DNA from 4 places in the Pseudoalteromonas sp. MQS005 genome. Region 3 is predicted to be linked to each of the others. Evidence: predicted binding sites of a transcription regulator. Region 3 holds the regulator's gene; each other region holds the start of a gene.
What was found. The regulator sigma-54, encoded in region 3, starts transcription at its own class of promoters, with help from an activator protein. The targets are predictions, from matches to a motif close to GTTGGCACGNNNNTNGNNT.
Positions count from the first base shown of each region.

Region 1: A9479_RS00640 (DUF1328 domain-containing protein) is a predicted target of sigma-54. The motif match lies at 3,008-3,026, and genes of this name have one in related genera.
Region 2: A9479_RS00685 (DUF2726 domain-containing protein) is a predicted target of sigma-54. The motif match lies at 2,208-2,226, and genes of this name have one in related genera.
Region 4: hmpA (NO-inducible flavohemoprotein) is a predicted target of sigma-54. The motif match lies at 2,254-2,272, and genes of this name have one in related genera.

Region 1 covers NZ_LYRQ01000001.1:125,305-130,035, reverse strand. The annotation lists gene A9479_RS00655 (sodium ion-translocating decarboxylase subunit beta) at 1-496, opposite strand, end outside; gene oadA (sodium-extruding oxaloacetate decarboxylase subunit alpha) at 511-2,292, opposite strand; gene A9479_RS00645 (OadG family protein) at 2,305-2,550, opposite strand; gene A9479_RS00640 (DUF1328 domain-containing protein) at 3,073-3,246, shown strand; gene A9479_RS00635 (hypothetical protein) at 3,293-3,484, shown strand; gene A9479_RS00630 (YcxB family protein) at 3,657-4,124, shown strand; gene csrA (carbon storage regulator CsrA) at 4,180-4,371, opposite strand; gene A9479_RS00620 (aspartate kinase) at 4,462-4,731, opposite strand, start outside.
Region 2 covers NZ_LYRQ01000001.1:135,016-139,746, reverse strand. The annotation lists gene arcB (aerobic respiration two-component sensor histidine kinase ArcB) at 1-1,035, opposite strand, end outside; gene folE2 (GTP cyclohydrolase FolE2) at 1,243-2,163, shown strand; gene A9479_RS00685 (DUF2726 domain-containing protein) at 2,266-2,862, shown strand; gene mtnN (5'-methylthioadenosine/S-adenosylhomocysteine nucleosidase) at 2,972-3,679, shown strand; gene A9479_RS00675 (cobalamin biosynthesis protein) at 3,680-4,642, shown strand; gene tyrS (tyrosine--tRNA ligase) at 4,681-4,731, opposite strand, start outside.
Region 3 covers NZ_LYRQ01000020.1:18,712-23,442, reverse strand. The annotation lists gene A9479_RS08910 (HPr family phosphocarrier protein) at 64-336, opposite strand; gene rapZ (RNase adapter RapZ) at 355-1,197, opposite strand; gene ptsN (PTS IIA-like nitrogen regulatory protein PtsN) at 1,217-1,669, opposite strand; gene hpf (ribosome hibernation promoting factor) at 1,674-1,961, opposite strand; gene A9479_RS08890 (RNA polymerase factor sigma-54) at 1,988-3,487, opposite strand; gene lptB (LPS export ABC transporter ATP-binding protein) at 3,557-4,282, opposite strand; gene lptA (lipopolysaccharide transport periplasmic protein LptA) at 4,279-4,731, opposite strand, start outside.
Region 4 covers NZ_LYRQ01000010.1:74,195-78,925, forward strand. The annotation lists gene A9479_RS05455 (hypothetical protein) at 1-86, opposite strand, end outside; gene A9479_RS05460 (endonuclease) at 339-992, shown strand; gene hmpA (NO-inducible flavohemoprotein) at 1,032-2,213, opposite strand; gene norR (nitric oxide reductase transcriptional regulator NorR) at 2,379-3,944, shown strand; gene A9479_RS05475 (LysR family transcriptional regulator) at 3,950-4,731, opposite strand, start outside.

The DNA of each region.
Region 1 (4,731 bases), on a different contig from region 3:
CCCCTAATAAGTCAGGTGCCAATTTTGACGCTAAAAAGATAGCAGTTGGCCCATCTGCGCCACCAATAATGGCAATTGCTGACGCATCTTGTAAACTAAACTCAAACCCTGGAATAAAGTTAAGTAAAATAGCCCCAAATAAGGTAGCAAAAATACCAAACTGCGCCGCAGCACCTAATAACAACATACGCGGATTTGCAATTAAGGCACTAAAGTCAGTGAGCGCGCCCACTCCCATAAATATCAATAACGGAAAAATTCCGGTATCAATACCTACATAGTAAACATAATAAAGTAAGCCACCAGGGTCAGATAAGCCCGCCACAGGAATATTAGTTAAAATAGCCCCAAAACCAATGGGCAGTAATAGTAGCGGCTCAAAGTTTTTAACTATAGCTAAAAATAATAACAAACAACCAACGGCAATCATGATCAGCCCAGGAAATGTAAAGTTAGCAATGCCTGTGGCATGCCAGAGGTTTAAAATACCATCCATCCTCTAATTACTCCTTAAGCTAATGCAATCATTGCATCGCCGGTTGACACTGAATCACCTTCAGAGACAAGCACGTCTGCAATTGTACCGGTATGCATGGCGCGTACTTCGGTTTCCATTTTCATGGCTTCCATAATAATCACCACATCACCTTCATTTACTACCTGACCTGGCTTTACTTTAATTTTAAAGATATTACCGGCAAGTGGCGCATTAAGAGTTTCACCTGAGGCAACTGATGCCGACTGTGGAATATGCTCAGAGTCTTTTAGCGTCACCTCTTTAAGCTCACCGCCTTGAGCAACCACGACATCGTATACTTTGCCATCTACTTTAACGCTGTATTGCTCAGCCTTAACGCCTTTATTGTTTGCCGCTGATTTTTCAGGTGCTTTATTGGCGCTATCATCAGCGCTAGGAACAGGTTCAAATGCGTCAGGGTTATTGCGGTTTTTAATAAACTTCAAACCAATTTGTGGGAATAAGGCATACGTGAGCACATCATCAATTTGCTCATCAGCAAGCGTTAAGCCTTGATCTTGCGCAAGTTTACTTAATTCAGCCTCAAGCGTTTCAAGTTCAGGTTTAATCACATCTGCAGGGCGACAGGTAATTGCTTCGCTGCCATCAAGTACACGCTCTTGTAACTCTTTATTCATAGGAGCAGGTGTTGAACCATACTCACCTTTTAATACGCCAGCGGTTTCTTTGGTGATGGTTTTATAGCGCTCGCCAGTAAGCACATTAAGTACTGCCTGAGTACCAACAATTTGCGAGGTCGGTGTAACGAGTGGAATAAAGCCCAAATCCTCACGCACCCGTGGAATTTCAAGTAATACTTCGTTTAGTTTATCAGCAGCGCCTTGCTCTTTAAGCTGATTTTCCATGTTAGTTAACATACCACCTGGCACTTGGGCTAATAAAATTCGGCCATCAACACCTTTTAAACTGCCTTCAAACGCAGCGTACTTTTTACGTACGTCTCTAAAGTAAGCTGCAATTTCTTCAAGGTGGTTTAAATCAAGCCCAGTATCACGCTCAGTACCTTCCACGATTGCAGCAATTGTTTCAGTTGCTGAATGACCATAAGTCATACTCATAGACGATACAGCCGTATCGAGCATATCAATACCGGCATCAATCGCTTTTTGATACGTTGCGGTACTTAAACCCGTTGTTGCATGACATTGCATGGCAATAGGAATTGAAACCGTTTCTTTTAAGCCTTTAATCAGTTTTTCTGCATCGTAAGGCTTAAGCAATCCCGCCATATCTTTAATACAAATTGAATGACAACCTAATTCTTCAAGCTGCTTAGCAAGTGTTAGCCACATATCCAATGTGTGTACTGGGCTTACCGTGTAAGAAATCGTACCTTGGGCATGCGCGCCTACTTTAACCGCCGCTTTTATGGCAGTTTCTAAGTTACGTACATCATTCATGGCATCAAAAATACGAAATACGTCTACGCCATTTTTGTGTGCGCGCTCAACAAACTTTTCAACAACGTCATCAGCATAATGGCGATACCCCAATAAGTTTTGACCGCGAAGTAACATTTGCTGGGGTGTATTTGGCATCGCCTTTTTAAGCGCGCGAATACGCTCCCACGGATCTTCGCCTAAATAACGAATACATGAGTCAAAGGTAGCCCCACCCCAAGACTCTATAGACCAATAACCTGCGTCATCAATTTTTTTTGCAATAGGTAACATGTCGTCTAATCGCATGCGGGTAGCTAAAAGCGACTGATGTGCGTCTCGAAGTACGAGTTCTGTTATTTTTAATTTAGCCATTGGTATGCTCCTCTAATTATTATTTGTTTTGTACTGAGCAATGGCAGCACTAATTGCAGCGATGTGCTCATTTGGCACACCTTGAGATTTAAAAGATGGTGTTCTCTGTGATACTTCAAGTTCTGGCTGAGAAAATTTGCTAGCCAGCTTAGACATAACTGTCACTGCACCAATCAATAAAGAAAGAAATACAAACACCCCCACCATACCGGTTAGCATTAAATTGCCTGCAGTTGTGAGCAAAGCCCCTATATCCATAATTCTCCCCTGTTCAAAACTGAATACATAAAAAGTCAGTTTATTTAAATAAATATTCACCAATAGTAACAAAAACTATTCTTTTGTCTACACATTGTAAATTGGTAAAACCAATTAATCTAAAAGTAACATATCACCAATAAGGTTAACACCACCTAAAATAGCTTATTTAACCTATATATATAGATGGTAAAAATGTTCGTTATAAACAAAGAATATATAAAAACCCTAATATTCTGTAAAAACACATAAAAATATACCTAATGAGCTAATCCACTAAAAACTGCCAAAGCAAATGTTAATTGGTCTTACCAAAATAACGACTGTAAAAACTATTTATTATCTCATCCGACACCACTGTGAATAAGTTACAGATAAAACCGTAAAAATTACCAACCTAATATAAAGCCAAACTCAAAAAGACAAGTTAAACCATTGATTTAAAACAAAATAAAACACTGGCATATTACTCGCTTATATAAAAACAACACTTTAACACTTAGATAAATCAAGGAGATGACAATGTTACGCTGGACAATTACATTTTTGGTGATCGCACTAATCGCAGCCGTTTTAGGATTTGGTGGTATTGCAGGAGCCGCAGCAGGAATTGCTAAGATCATATTTTTTATCTTTTTAGTTTTACTGGTTATTTCACTTGTCTCTGGCGCTTTACGTGGTAAAAGCCCCAGGTAGATAAGAAACAACGAACTTTTTAAATTTATATACAAGGAATTACATTATGAAATCATCAACACTTAAAGCAGCAGCTATTGGCCTATTCGCAAGTGCATTTATTATGGGTTGTGAAGACAATCATGCAGAAGAAGCCGGTGAACGCATCGACGAAGCCGTGACAGATGTTCAAAATAAAGTAGAAGATGCCTGTGAAGAAGTAAAAGAAGGTGTCAACGCTGAAGAAACAAATTGCTAATTCAGCCCCCTTTTTAAAAAGCGACCATTTGGTCGCTTTTTTTTTGTGTTTAGTATTAGTCGCCAAGTTGCTACCCATTAATTATAAACTCTGAACTATTAATTCTTTTTATGCTGCGCATTTACCACATAGCTTGCTAAAATGATAAAAAATAGCTTTTAAGTATAGATGCATGGTATTTACGACAACCTATAAACTCGATAAACCTTACTTTTATGAATGCTTCGACCAATCGCTGCCTTATAGTAAACGCGCGCAACCTAAATATTTTTTATTAGCACTGCTTGTTGTATTGGGATTATTTGGTATTTATGGTTTAGGAGATCATTACCTAGGTACATTTTTGCTGATGCTAGCCCTACTCGAATGCATCGCCTTTTACTATCGCCGCCCATGGTGGGTTACCAGGCAAATGCTAAGCAGAGCGTCTGGTTCTGAAGTCACTCTCACCTTCGACGAAGACGGAATAAAATCAACCAATCATTACAAAAATTACCAGTTAGCTTGGCACGACATTAACGAAATTATTACTACAGATTGTGGACTATTGTTAAAAAGTAAAAGCGGTATGCAATACATTTCTAAGGCAATACTCGACGAAGAAACGATTGATTTTATAAACAAAAAAGCCACTCAATGAGTGGCTTTTACAAATGTCATAGTTATATTAACTAGCACATTTTATACTATGTTGATTAAGCATTGCCCGGATTAGGGTTAGACTTTTCAGCTTGTATGCGCATGTAAATTTCTTCACGATGAACTGATACGTCTTTAGGTGCGTTAACACCGATACGAACTTGATTTCCTTTAACACCTAGAACAGTAACGGTTACTTCGTCACCAATCATAAGGGTCTCGCCTACTCTACGAGTTAGTATTAGCATTCTCTTGCTCCCATGTTCCAATAAAATTATAAGATTCCGCACAAACATTTTAATTAAAATTAGACTAAAAAGTAAGTAAAAACTCTCAATCTATTCATTTTCTGTTAAAAATGTCTTATGTAATGCACGAACAGCCAGCTCTAGGTATTTTTCATCTATTAAAACTGAAATTTTGATCTCTGAGGTGGCAACAAACATCACATCAATGTTTTCTTGTGCTAGCGAATCAAAAAATAAACTCGCTACCCCGGAATGAGATTTCATCCCCATACCCACCGCTGACACTTTCGCCACATTGGTCAATCCGTCAATTGCCTGTGCGTCAAATTGCTGTTGCTCAGCCGTTAACAAATCAAGTGC
Region 2 (4,731 bases), on a different contig from region 3:
AATATCTAACTGCTCACGGTCAATTTTATCTAAATCTATAATATCGTTGAATATGTTACCTAGCGTTTCGGCGCTTGAAAACACGGTATTACACCAACTGCGTTGCTGTTTGTTTAATTCGGTATCCAGTAGCATACGCGTTAAGCCCACAATACCATTAAGCGGTGTACGTAACTCATGGCTTAATGTGGCAATAAATTTCCCTTTATCTTTATAAGCTGTTTCCAGTGCCTGCGCAGCTTCTTTACGACTAGTAATATCACGGCCAAACGCAAGTAAACCAATGTAATCCCCTTGTTCATTAATAAAGGGAAGTTTACGCAATTCAAACCACCTAATTTCACCGTTTACTGAGTACTCCACATCTATAGTTAAACCTTGGTGAGTGCGCTCAACTTGCTCATCGGTTCTGAGTACTTCTGATAAAAAGTGGCTTGGGAATATTTCTTCTGCGGCTTTACCAATAAGTTCACCACTGGTTTTGCCCATTACCTCTTCAAACATTTTATTACAACCGGCAAACACCCCGTTGTTATCGCGGTAATAAAATAAATCCGGCGAGGAGTCTACTATTGAGCGCAGTAACATGCCTTGCTGTGCGAGTTCTTGTTGTGTTTTTTTACGCTCTGCAATTTCACGCCTAAGCTCTTCTATTGCTCGGTGTTTGGCATGAAAAGCCATTTTACGTTCGTCAATTTCAATATTTAAGCGGTTAATATTGTCTTTGAGGGTTTGATTTAAAAGCTTCTCTTGTTTTGTGGCACTATCTAAATAAGCATAAGAGGCATCAAGTTGCCGAATAGAGTTTAATAATATGCTGATAACTAAAGGAGAAACAACCGAGGTAAAAAATACTACGGCCAGTATATCAACCAAGTTTACTTCGCCTATGGCGACGTAATAAAACATACTTGATAAAACCAGCGATATTGTTAGTAATAATGCATAGCAAATAGCAGCAGTTTTAAACTCACCAAAACGAGTTATTGAACTGGAAAGAACTCGAACCCACGGGTTCAAAGAAGAATCAGTCATATATCAGTTTTTCTCTTAGCTAAATGCTTAGGGTCTGTTGACCTTTCAAGGTTAAAGGCTAATTTTAGCATTTTCTATCAGCTATTTTCATGTTGTGCGACAAAAACAATAAAATTTCATGTTTGGTGTTATTTGCTGCATTTCAGCAAATCTTTATTTAGTGTAAAATGCGGCGTTTTAAATATTGCAAATAACGAGTAACGTATCATGCAAAAAACTATGCCAGATATTGCTAACACGGCTGCCGCATTACAAACAGGTAAATTAGACTGGGTAGGTATGGGCGATATAGAGCTGCCTTTTATTTTTGAATCTCTTGATTTAGCTCCAGTTACCGTTAATGCAAAAGCACGCGCCTTTGTTAATTTACACAAAGAAGATGCTAAAGGCATTCATATGTCGCGACTATTTTTAGCGTTGGATCACCTCTCAACTGAGCAACAGGTCAATCCACAAACCTTAGCACAAGCCTTAGATACCTTTATCACCAGTCATGAAGGCTTAAGTGATAAAGCACACATTGAATTTAAATTTGAATTGCCGCTACGCCGTAAGTCATTACTTAGTGGTAAAGCAGGTTGGAAAAGCTATCCCATTGTACTTACCAGCACTATAAATCAAGGCGTTATTAGTTTTGAGCTCAGCGTTGATGTGACTTATTCATCAACTTGCCCCTGTTCTGCAGCACTGGCTCGCCAATTAATTCAAAACGCATTCAGCGAAAAGTTTTCTCAAGAAACACTCACTCAATCAGAAGTTTTAGAGTGGCTTGGAACAACTCAAGGCATTGTAGCAACCCCGCATTCACAGCGTTCAATTGCTAATGTTAAAGTTAAATTAGCAAATAACATTGAACAGTTTGATGTGGTTAACTTAATAAACTTACTAGAAGATGAGCTAAAAACACCAGTACAAGCTGCGGTAAAACGTGAAGACGAACAAGAGTTTGCTCGCTTAAACGGTCAAAATTTAATGTTTTGTGAAGACGCAGCACGAAAAATTAAAACGACGTTAGAGTCAAAAGAATTTAGCGATTACTTCCTGCAAATTAACCATTATGAGTCTTTACATGCTCATGATGCAGTTGCGATTGCCGTAAAAGGTATTGAAGGCGGCTATAAAGCATAATAGTGCTCATCCCCATTCGTTAATAAAACAACCATAACAACTATTTGGGCACATAAATTGCTTTAGAAAAGCAGTGTCAATTTGTTGTTATGGAGTTACCGTATGGAATTCGCTTTATTATTAATATTAGTGTTAGTTGTTGGGGCATCTGTCGTTGCGTCAAAATTTAATGATGACGGCGGAAACCCTTATCCTTTTACTCGTAAGCAAAGTGTATTTACCCAAGTAGAAGGGGCGTTTCTGAATTTATTAGAGCGCGCTGTTGGCGATCAATATAAAATTGTTAGTCGCGTTAAACTAATCGATGTGATTGACTGTAAACAAGGCCTGTCTGTTAAATCTAAACGTGCGGCAATGGCTAAAGCAAAAAATAAGCAGCTCGACTTTGTTTTAGTAGATAAAGAAAAAATGACCATAGTGGCTGCGGTTGACTTAGTTAATAACGCCAATAAAGATGGCCACAAAGCACAGCGCGACTGGTTTGTTAATGGCGCATTGGAAGCCGCAGGTATTCCACATATTCGTATGAAAGTGAAGGCAGGCTACCGCCCAAGCGAAGTACGCGATGCAATTATGTTTAAATTAGGTAAGCCAGCGGCATCTAAACCATCACGACCTACGCGTGCTAGAGTTCATAAACCTGCGGTATTGTCTCCTTCTCAAGCAAAGGCACAATCAACAGCCCTTGCTGAAATATAATCAATAAGTTTATAAAGTGCGGGCTTTTTAAGCTCGCATTTTTGTTTGTTTTACCCCACGTTATTTTTTGCAGTATAATCACCGTATTCAAACTCAGGAATTTAACACTATGAATGTTGGTATTATTGGCGCAATGGAGCCAGAAGTTAAAATTTTGCGCGAGGCGATGCAAAATCCACAAGTTTTAACCAAGGCTGGTTTTACTTTTTACACAGGCGAGCTTGCAGGCAATACCGTCACTTTAGTGCAATCAGGTATTGGTAAAGTCGCTTCGACAATCGCAACCACATTACTTATCGATAACTTCAATCCAGATTGTGTTATTAACACTGGCTCTGCCGGTGGATTCGACCCATCACTAAACGTTGGCGATGTAGTAATTTCATCTGAAGTACGTCATCACGATGTTGATGTAACAGCGTTTGGTTACGAAATTGGCCAAGTACCACAAATGCCAGCAGGTTTTACTGCTCACCCTAAACTTGTAGAAGCAGCCGAGCAAACAATTGCACAAATTAGTGAAGTAAAAACCCTTGTTGGTTTAATTTGCACTGGCGACTCGTTTATGTGCGACCCTGTTCGTATTGAAAAAGCACGCAGTGACTTCCCTACAATGCTAGCAGTAGAGATGGAAGGTGCATCAATTGCGCAAACGTGTTTTGCACTTAATACACCATTTGTTGTTATTCGCTCAATGTCTGATATTGCAGGCAAAGAGTCGCCGCAATCATTTGAAGAATACTTAGAAACAGCCTCTATAAATTCATCAAAAATGGTCGTAGCTTTACTTGAGAAATTAACGGCGGTTACGCTGTAAATGCTCAATAATATTGTTCAAAATCATTTGGACTTTATTGTATTTATTTGTGCGCTCCTTGCTGAGCGCTTTTTACCTTTAGTAAGTTGGTATCACCCTAACCACATACTCTCTGCTATTTTTAGCGCTATAAGCCAGCGTATTTATAAAAAAACAGACACCAAGCAATATCATTATTTAGCAGCCTCAATGGCAAGTACGCTTATACTTAGTACTGTGCTTATTATTGTAGTTTTACTGCTTCAGTTTGCCTTTTACCCCGAGCTGTTATCAGGTCTTATTTTATATTTATGCCTAGAAAACAGTAGCCTGAATAAAAAAGCGATACGCATAGCTAGGCTAGTCAAAAAAAATCAAAAATCGACAGCACGCGAATTATTAAAGCCACTAGTAGCCCGTGAAGTTAATGCACTTTCAAGCCCCGGGATCATTAAAGCCATTATGGAAAGTGTCATACTTAGAACGGCGCGTCATTACTTTGTGGTAATTTTCATATTTTTAGTATTGGGCCCCGTCGCCGCTCTCGCCTATCGTTTAATCACTTTAATTCAACAGGCGTGGCGAAGTGATATAGCCCCTAACAGCTCTTTTTTGATGCCGCTTAAACTGGTTCTTTTTATTGTTGAGTACATTCCCATACGTTTACTCGCGCTGACAATTGCCTCACTAAAGGCCAGTAAAAAAAGCATGCATTATATTAAGCATTATGGCCGACACTTCTATCAAACCAATACAGGCTGGTTACTTAGTGTATGTTCTGCATCTTTGGGGGTACAACTTGGTGGGCCTGCTATTTATAATACACAGCGTTTTAATAAAATGCGTGTGGGTGTAGAGCGTCTTCCCAACGCCGATGACGTACCACAACTACTCAATACACTTAACCAAACTCGCTTTTTTTGGCTTCTGATTATTATTAGCGTTGAAGTTATTAAGGCTGTTCTCGTTTTTAAGTTCGCATAAAAAACCAGCCGTAGCTGGTTTTTATAATGTCCGAAGTTTTAAGCTACGGTGATATTTGCAAATTTGCGTTTACCTACTTGGTAAATAGC
Region 3 (4,731 bases):
TGAGCAAACTAACTCAACCACTATTAACCTAAGCTTAGGATGATGAGTTAATAATGAACTTTTTTATTCTTGCTCATTAAATCGTTGGTCGATGAGCTCACCTATTGCGCTAAGTGCAGGCTCAGCGTCGGGGCCTTCGCATACCACCTTAACTTCTTTGCCTTGGCTGCTTTCGAGTAACATAAGTGCCAGCACGCTATCGCCAGCGGCTTGTTTGTCATCTTGAAATAAAGTGATTGTGGCATCAAATTGCACAGAAAGCTGAGCTAATACTGTCGCCGCTCTAGCGTGTAATCCTAATTTGTTTTTTATTAAAAATGTATTTTCTAAGCGCATGACATCTTCTCGCAAGCTTTATTCTTGTTCTCGGTGGCGAATTTTTACATTAGGATGGCTCATTGCAAAGCTTTCACCAATGGTTTGCGCTAAATAAACAGAGCGGTGTTGCCCACCAGTACAGCCAATTGCAATGGTTAAGTAGCTGCGGTTATTTCGTTCTAAATGCGGCAGCCATGTTTGCACAAATGTTTGAATTTGCCATGTAAATTTTTGCACTATACTGTGACTTGCTAGGTAGTCTTTTACTGGTTGGTCCAGCCCTGTAAGTGGCTTAAGTTCAGGCTCCCAATGCGGGTTTGGTAAAAAGCGGGCATCGAATACGTAATCTGCTTCTTTAGGGATGCCGTGTTTAAAACCAAATGACTCAAAGGTAATGATCAGTTGTTTATCTTTTTTTCCGAGTATTTTTTCACGAATAGACTCAGCAAGCTGATGCACACTTAAATCCGTGGTATCAATCATATAATCAGCACGGTTAATCAATACATCAAGTAGTTGTTTTTCTTTTTTTATGGCTAAATCAAGCGGCAAAGAATCAATAGATAAAGGGTGGAGACGTCGCGTTTCTGAAAAACGTTTTATTAATGTTTGATCGTCACTGTCTAAATAAAATACCGTTGGTTTAGTAAAACCAGGTAAATATTCAATGATTTCATTAAACTGCTGTTGCTCTTTAGGTAGGTTACGTACATCAACACTCACGGCAATTTTATTATAACTGTCGGAAACACTGCGCACTAATGATGGTAATAAATTAAGTGGAATATTGTCTACACAATAATAACCTAAGTCTTCCACAACGCGTAACGCCACAGATTTACCTGAGCCTGAACGACCGCTTATAATTATTAATTCCATTTATCACCTTTCTTTATTACTACGATTGACTGACGATAACCTGATACAGTTCGCTATCCGATTTGGCGGCGCGTAACTGTTTACAAAATTCTTTATCATTGAGCTTATCAGCAATCGTGGCTAGCGTCTTCAAATGCTGCTGATTATCGCCATCGGGAACAATTAACGCGACAAAAATGTCAACCGGTCGGTTATCAATCGCATCAAAATTAATAGCTGTTTCGCTCACTAAAATCAAAGCAAGGGGCTCTTGAGCACCACTCATGCGACCATGTGGAATAGCAATGCCTCGACCAATGCCTGTACTTCCAAGCTTTTCTCTTGCAGTTAATGCATTAAGAATATCTTGTTGTGTTAAATAGGGCAGCTTATTGTGAGCCAATTCACTGATAAATTCTAAAATTCTTTTTTTACTATTAAAAAGGACCGCAGCTTTACTGCAGTCCTGACAGATAAGTGAGCTTAGTTTCATAGTGTTAGTGTCGAGCAAGTTTCTCTTTGTGTTTAATTACTTGACGATCTAGCTTGTCAATGAGCGAGTCTATAGCGGCATACATATCTTGATGCTCAGTAGAGGCAAAAATCTCAGCGCCACTAACATGAACGGTTGCTTCAGCTTTTTGGTTTAGTTTTTCTACATCGAGAATAACGTGCACATTCGTTATGTGATCAGTGTGCCTCTGTAACTTCGAAAATTTACTATTTACGTAGTCTCTAAGCGAGTCGGTAATATCTACATGGCGACCAGTTAAATTCAGTTGCATAAACATTTTCCTCTTTGTTGTACGCCTTAAATCAAACTTTTACGTTGATTAGACGGGGGAATAGCTAGAGATTCGCGATATTTTGCAATGGTTCTCCTCGCTACTTTAATTCCTTGCTCTGCCAATATATCTGCAATTTTACTATCACTCAATGGTTTAGCTGAGTTTTCTGCAGCGATTAATTTTTTAATTAATGCACGTATTGCTGTTGATGAACATTCGCCACCATTTTCAGTACTTACATGGCTTGAAAAGAAATATTTAAGCTCAAAAATGCCACGTGGTGTATGCATGTATTTTTGCGTAGTAACACGCGATATAGTCGACTCGTGCATTTCCACCATTTCAGCCACATCGTTAAGCACCATAGGCTTCATAGCCTCAGGACCGTGTTCAAAAAAGGCCTGTTGCTGCTGCACAATACAGTTGGTTACTTTAAGTAGCGTGTCATTTCTACTTTCTAAGCTTTTTATAAACCATTTAGCCTCTTGTAAGTGCGAGCGAATAAACTGGCTATCACCACTTGATTTAACCGTACGCGACATAGCTGCATATTGGCTATTTACTCTGATCTTAGGCATGCTATCTGGGTTTAATTCAACTACCCAACGACCTTTAACTTTTTTAACCGACACATCAGGAATAACGTATTCAGACTCTTCTCTAACAATAGTGTCTGCCGGTTTTGGGCTGAGCGTATGAATCAACGTCATGATTTCTTTAAGCTCATCTTCTTTAAGCTTTGTTTTTTTCATCAACGTGCGATAGTCACGTGCAGCAAGTAAATCAATATGATCGGTTAAGATCATTTTTGTTTCGTTTAAAAAAGGTGTGTCTTTATCAAATTGATTTAGCTGAATACACAAGCACTCTTGTAAACTACGCGCGGCTATTCCCACTGGATCAAATAGTTGAATACGCTTTAGTACCGCTTCTATTTCGTCAAGTTCAACTTCATCTTCGCCGTCGTTTTCTTGGTTAAAGCTTTCTAATATTTCTTCACAGCTAAGGGTTAGAATCCCTGAGTCGTCCACAGCTTCTACAATTGCAATAGCTATCGCTTCATCGGTAGGGCTAAACGGCGTCAATTGAAGTTGCCACATTAAATACTCATGCAGCGTTTCAGTCGAAGAGCCTTGATAAATAGATTCATCTTCTGGCATTGGGCCCGATGAAGAGGCAGGCGCTGCGCTCATATATTCATCCCAAGTAACATCCATAGCCATATCATCGCTAATGGTGTCTTTGGTCATTGCTTCGCCGCTGTCTTGCTCATACTCGCTAGGTTTATCGTCAGCTGAGGCACTTAGCGTTAAGTCATCGTTATCGGCTTTTTGTTCGTTTTTACCTGCAGTGTCTTCGCTGTAATCGTGTTCTTCAACTTCAAGCAAGGGGTTGCTATCGAGCGCTTCTTGAATTTCTTGCTGGAGATCCAATGTACTGAGTTGCAATAAGCGAATTGCTTGTTGCAACTGTGGAGTCATTGTAAGTTGCTGGCCCATGCGCAGCTGTAATGATTGCCTCATGTATCTCTAACAATCCTTTTAAATTAGTATGATTAATCTTAGCAGATGCTTAGTGGAATAACACACATATTAGAGCTTGAACTGCTCGCCCAAATAAACATCGCGTACTGTTTTATCGTTTAATACGTATTCAGGAGTGCCTGATGCAATTAACTCCCCATGAGAAACTATGTAGGCTTTTTCACAAACATCAAGTGTTTCGCGCACGTTATGGTCTGTAATAAGTACGCCAATGCCACGGTTTTTAAGATGCTCTATAATCTTTTTAATATCTAATACTGAGATAGGATCAACCCCCGCAAAGGGTTCGTCTAAAAGGATAAATTTAGGGTTTGCTGCTAACGCGCGAGCAATTTCAACGCGGCGACGTTCACCACCTGATAAGGCCATACCTTGGCTGTCGCGGATATGCTGAATGCTAAATTCATCAAGTAAATTATTTAAGGTATCTTCGCGTTGTTGTTTATTTAATTCTTTACGTGTTTCTAAGATAGCCATTAAGTTTTGATAAACAGTCAGCTTTCTAAAAATAGACGACTCCTGCGGTAAATAACCAATCCCTAAACGCGCCCGGCTGTGCATCGGTAATAAAGTAATATCTTTATCATCAATTGATATTTTGCCTTTATCGCTAGGGACAAGGCCTACAATCATATAAAAAGTGGTGGTTTTACCTGCACCATTAGGGCCAAGTAACCCCACAATACTGCCAGCTTCAACCTCTAGGCCAACGTTTTTTACAACTTCACGACCTTTGTAGCTTTTAGCTAATAGCTCTGCTTTTAATGTGCTCATGGTTGGCCTTTATCATCTTCTTTTTTATTTTCAACAGGGACTAAAATAGTGTGTACACGGTCTGTTGAGTTTTCGTCTTTTTCTGCGCTAATTAACTGCTGCTCGATATCGTAAGTGATACTTTTAGCTGTTATTTTTTGACCTGCTTGAGCAATGCTTGCATCGCCGATTAAGGTTAAAAAACGCAGCGACACATCGTAACGCACTTCATTAGCACTGGCACTCATTATGGTGCCATCAGCTTGTGTTTCTTCAAAATATGCAGGGCTGCCTGTGGCAATTAATAACTGTTTGTTATCGCCTAGGTCATCGCGTTTGTGCACTTCTAAACGGTCAGCTGTGATACGGCGATTACCATGAATAATTTCAACATTTTTCTCAAAAATGCCTACGTTTTCTTTTAATTGACCTTCTTGCTTATCTGCACTAATTGAAATTTGATTAGCAGC
Region 4 (4,731 bases), on a different contig from region 3:
ACCTTTTTTAAATCAGCAACTAATACGCTAATATCTTGCTTTGACTCAAGCTCTAGATCTACATTTAAAAATTGAATTTCCGACATTATCTCGTTTTTACCCTCTATTAATTTCATTGCAAACTTTAACGCAGTTTTACCGTTATACCAAATCAACAACGCAGGAATCACCTCATTAACGCATTTTTAGCGTTAGCCTCTGAATATTGCCCACTATTTACTCCTCAAAAACGCCCTCTACAAAATACGCAAATTAAAATTAAAGCATGCCGGTGGCAGTTTACTTTTTTATTCTAGGCCTTAAACTAGGCGCTCCTGTAGTTCACGTATGTGATGGATATGATTCGGTTTATTTTAGCTTTGTTGGCTTGCTGTGCTTGTTTTTCAGCAATGGGCGAACAATTTACGCGGTTTTCGAGTGCCAAAAAGCACTTAATTAATACCCTTCCCGAAAACGCTAAAAGTATTTATTGTGGTTGCGATATAAAAAAACAAGGCAAAAAGTTAGTACCCGATCCTACCCATTGTGGCTACGTGCCTCGCAACACACTAACCCGCTCAGGCAAAGTAAATCAACGTGCATTGCGAATTGAATGGGAACATATTGTCCCTGCATGGGAATTTGGTCACCAGTTACAATGTTGGCAAGATGGTGGGCGTAAAAACTGCCGCAAAGTTAGCGCTAAGTTTCGCATGATGGAAGCCGATATAAACAATTTAGCCCCTGCAATTGGTGAAATTAACGCCGATCGCTCAAACTACCGCTTTGGCATGTTAGCCCAAAACGCGACGCAATATGGTCGCTGTGAGGTTAAAGTTAATTTTAAACAACGTGTTGTTGAACCGCCTGTTCATGCACGTAAACGCATTGCCGATGCGTACTCTTACATGCAAAAAACGTATGGTTTAAAAATTTCAGCTAAACAACAAAAGCTATTTAATGCTTGGCAACAACAAGCTTATGCTGCTAACACAAATAGTAAAAAGCTGTAAGTTTAAATTAAAAGCGTGTAACACACGCTTTTAATTAACCTATAACGCTTGGTGTGGTCCAAATATTTCGTAGTGAATGTTTGAGCTTTGCACACCTAAATCAAGTAACTGGCCTTTTACGTAAGCCATAAATGATGCTGGTCCACACAAATAAAATGCCCCTTCGCTAATAGGTAATGATGCCTCAAGCACCGTTAAATCCATTAGCCCAGTGAAATCACACTCCTCGCCACCTTGATTAAACCAAGTAAATGTTTTTAGCTGTGGATGCATTGCCGTTTGCTGCGCTAAATACCCTTTAAATGAAAATTCGCGGCTGTTTTCACACGCGTGCAAATAACTAATCGCTTGATTTTTATCACCACTAAGTAGCGTTTGCAGCATCGCCATCATCGGGGTTTGGCCAACGCCTGCTGAAATAAGTACCACTGGAGTTGCCTCATTTTTTAAAATGAAGTCTCCCGCTGGCGGGTATAACTCTACTCGTGCGCCTTGCTCTAGTGAGTGTAAATAATTAGACACCACGCCAGGCTTTGGTTGGCACTCTTTTTTAACGCTAATACGATAGTTTTTAGCATTGCTCTTTTGCGAAATAGAATACTGGCGGATCTCTTCATATTCTGCGCCCTCAGGCTTAACTTTAATGCCAATGTACTGTCCTGGCTTGTAGGTAATAACTGCTTTACCATCCACAGGTGTCAGCGTAAAACTAGTTACGAATTCAGATTCAACATGTTTATCAGTAATTTCAAACTGGCGCGTGCCTGCCCAGCCACCATGGTTGTTTTTACTGTGCGCATACAATGCCGCTTCTTCGGTAATACAAATATCAGCAAGTACACCGTAGGCCTCGCGCCACGCATATTCAACATCGGCAGTAAACTGCTCAGGAATAAGCTCTTTTAACGTACCGATTAAATGTGCGCCCACAATAGGATAATGCTCAGGTAAAATATTTAGGCTGGTATGCTTATGATTAATTCGCGCTAGCGCCTCTTTTAACACGGCTAAATTATCAATATTTTGCGCGTACGCAGCCAACGCATTAAATAATGCAAATTGCTGACGACCCGTTTCCTGATTAGTCATATTAAAAATATGTTTAAGCTCGGGATTATGACTAAACATGCGCTTGTAAAAATGATCGGTTACGACCGTACCTGCCTCTGCAAGCAATGGCACCGTGCTTTTAACTATTTGTATGGTTTTATCGGATAACATGTTTATTTCCTATGTAATAACTAACTGCTTGCATTTAGCATTACACAGAGTGTGCCAACTAATTAAACCTATAATATTCAAAAGGTTAAATTAACTCGCTTTACAAGATGGGTCTTTATGACCTACTATAAAACCTGTAAAAATACACTAACAGGTCATTTTGACATGAACCAACAATTCAACCTGACGCAAGTTGCATTAGAACTTGCGCAAAGTACGTTACATGCTCACAGTTTTGAGCAACTTTTAGCCACGGTTGAACGTGTTATTCCCAGCGATGCCAGTGCATTATTAATTCGCCAAGGTGAGCAATTAAAACCCTTAGCCATTAAAGGGCTTATGCCCGATAGCCTAGGACGACGTTTTGATATTGCGGAGCATCCTCGCCTTAAAGCCATCTGCAGTAGTCGTTTGGCTCTGCAATTTGCACATGACTGTCCACTACCTGATCCATACGACGGGCTACTACTGGCTAAAACCGGTGATATTCCAGTGCATGCCTGCTTAGGGTTACCCCTTTATGATAAAAACGCACTACTTGGCATTCTGACCTTTGATAGCCTTAACGCCAATGCGTTTTACGGTATTACCACTGATACACTCAACACCTTACAAACCTTGTGCAGTGCGCACTTTAAAACAGCCCTAGAGCTTGCCCATTACAAACAACATGCGCAGCACTCTAGTGAATTAGTACAAGCGTTAAACCGTGAAGCGCTCAAACGTGATGGTGGTGAAATTATTGGCCAAAGCTCTGCAATACAAACGCTTAAAAATGAGATAAAACTGGTTGCGGCATCAAACTTTAGTGTCCTTATTTTAGGTGATACTGGGGTCGGCAAAGAGTTGGTGGCACGTAATATTCACTTACACTCCGCACGTAAAGATCAGCCATTAATTCATTTAAATTGTGCATCACTGCCTGAAAACCTCGCAGAAAGTGAATTTTTTGGCCATGCAAAAGGCGCTTTTACCGGCGCCCAAAATGCCCGCCAAGGTAAATTTCAGTTAGCCGATGGCGGCACCTTATTTTTAGATGAAATCGGCGAGCTGCCTCTGGCTATGCAAAGTAAATTATTACGCGTACTGCAAAGTGGCGAAGTACAAACCGTTGGCGAAGATGAACTTAAATATGTCGATGTTAGAGTGATTGCAGCAACCAATCGCGACCTAAAACACGAAGTAACACAAGGACGGTTTCGCGCCGATTTGTACCATCGATTAAGTGTTTATCCACTCACAGTCGCTCCATTGAAAGCCCGTGATGAAGATGTTATTTTATTAGCCGGTTATTTTGCAGAAAAAACAGCCCGCAAGCTCGCTATTAAACAGCTAAAACTCAGTATTGAAACGCAACTGCTGCTTAAAAAATATGACTGGCCAGGCAATGTGAGGGAGCTTGAGCATGTGATTAATCGGGCTGCATTAAAGGCTAAACAACATCAGTGGCAGCAACCAATTATTACTATTGAACCTGCGCATTGTGAGCTAAATTTAAGCGCTGTTAACACCTTAGCTCTTGAACACTCAAACCAGCTTGTAATCCCACCTTTAGCAAACAACATTTCGTTAAAGCAAGCCATAGATACCTATACTCAGCAACTTATAATACAGCAACTTAAACAACATAATTATAACTGGGCAAGCACAGCGCGTAGTTTACAGGTCGACCGCGCTAACTTAACGCGGCTAGCCAAGCGCTTAGGTGTTTCAATAAAAAAATCGTTGTAGCCTTTTTAACTTAACTTTCGCTGCCTAAAATAATTTTTTAATAGCTGACTAAACGCTTGAACTTTTGCCGTTCGATGCACTAAATGATGCGTAACCAGCCACAAATCGGTTGGCCAACTCAGTTCATTAGGCAGTACAGGGACTAAATCAGAGTATTGCGCTGCAACATCATGCTGTAATCCGCCAATACCGAGTCCTTTTACTATGGCGCGGGTCGCTTCTGAGGTTTCTGACACTCTTAGCTTAACTTGCGACGGGGGAATATTTTCATCAACCCATGCAAAGTAAGGCACTTTGGCATTATACCCTGCTACACCTGACACAAAGCTATGCAGCGATAGTTGCGCTAATGTCTGTGGCAACCCATAACGGCTAATGTAATGCTTTGATGCATAAAATCCTGACGAGAGCGCCGCTAAATGCTGAGCAATATAATCACCCTCATCCGGTCTGGGTCCAGCTCTTACTGCGATATGTGCTTGGCCATGATCTAAACGTAAGCGTTTTTGATCCATAATCACTTGTAATTGCACTTGCGGATGCAAGGTTTGAAACTGCTCACACACCTCACTTAATACATCAATAAAGCCACTAACTGTGGTGAGTAACAAGCTACCTTGCAAGGTGCTATCTGCAGCAATAATGTCATTATGTAGGCGCTCTAGTTCACCATTAATCGCTTGTGCTGTGGTAAATAACTTAGCGCCAATTTCTGTGACTTTGTAGCCGCGAGCATGGCGATGAAATAGTCGCGCATTTAAGCTTTTTTCTAAGTTATTTATTCGCC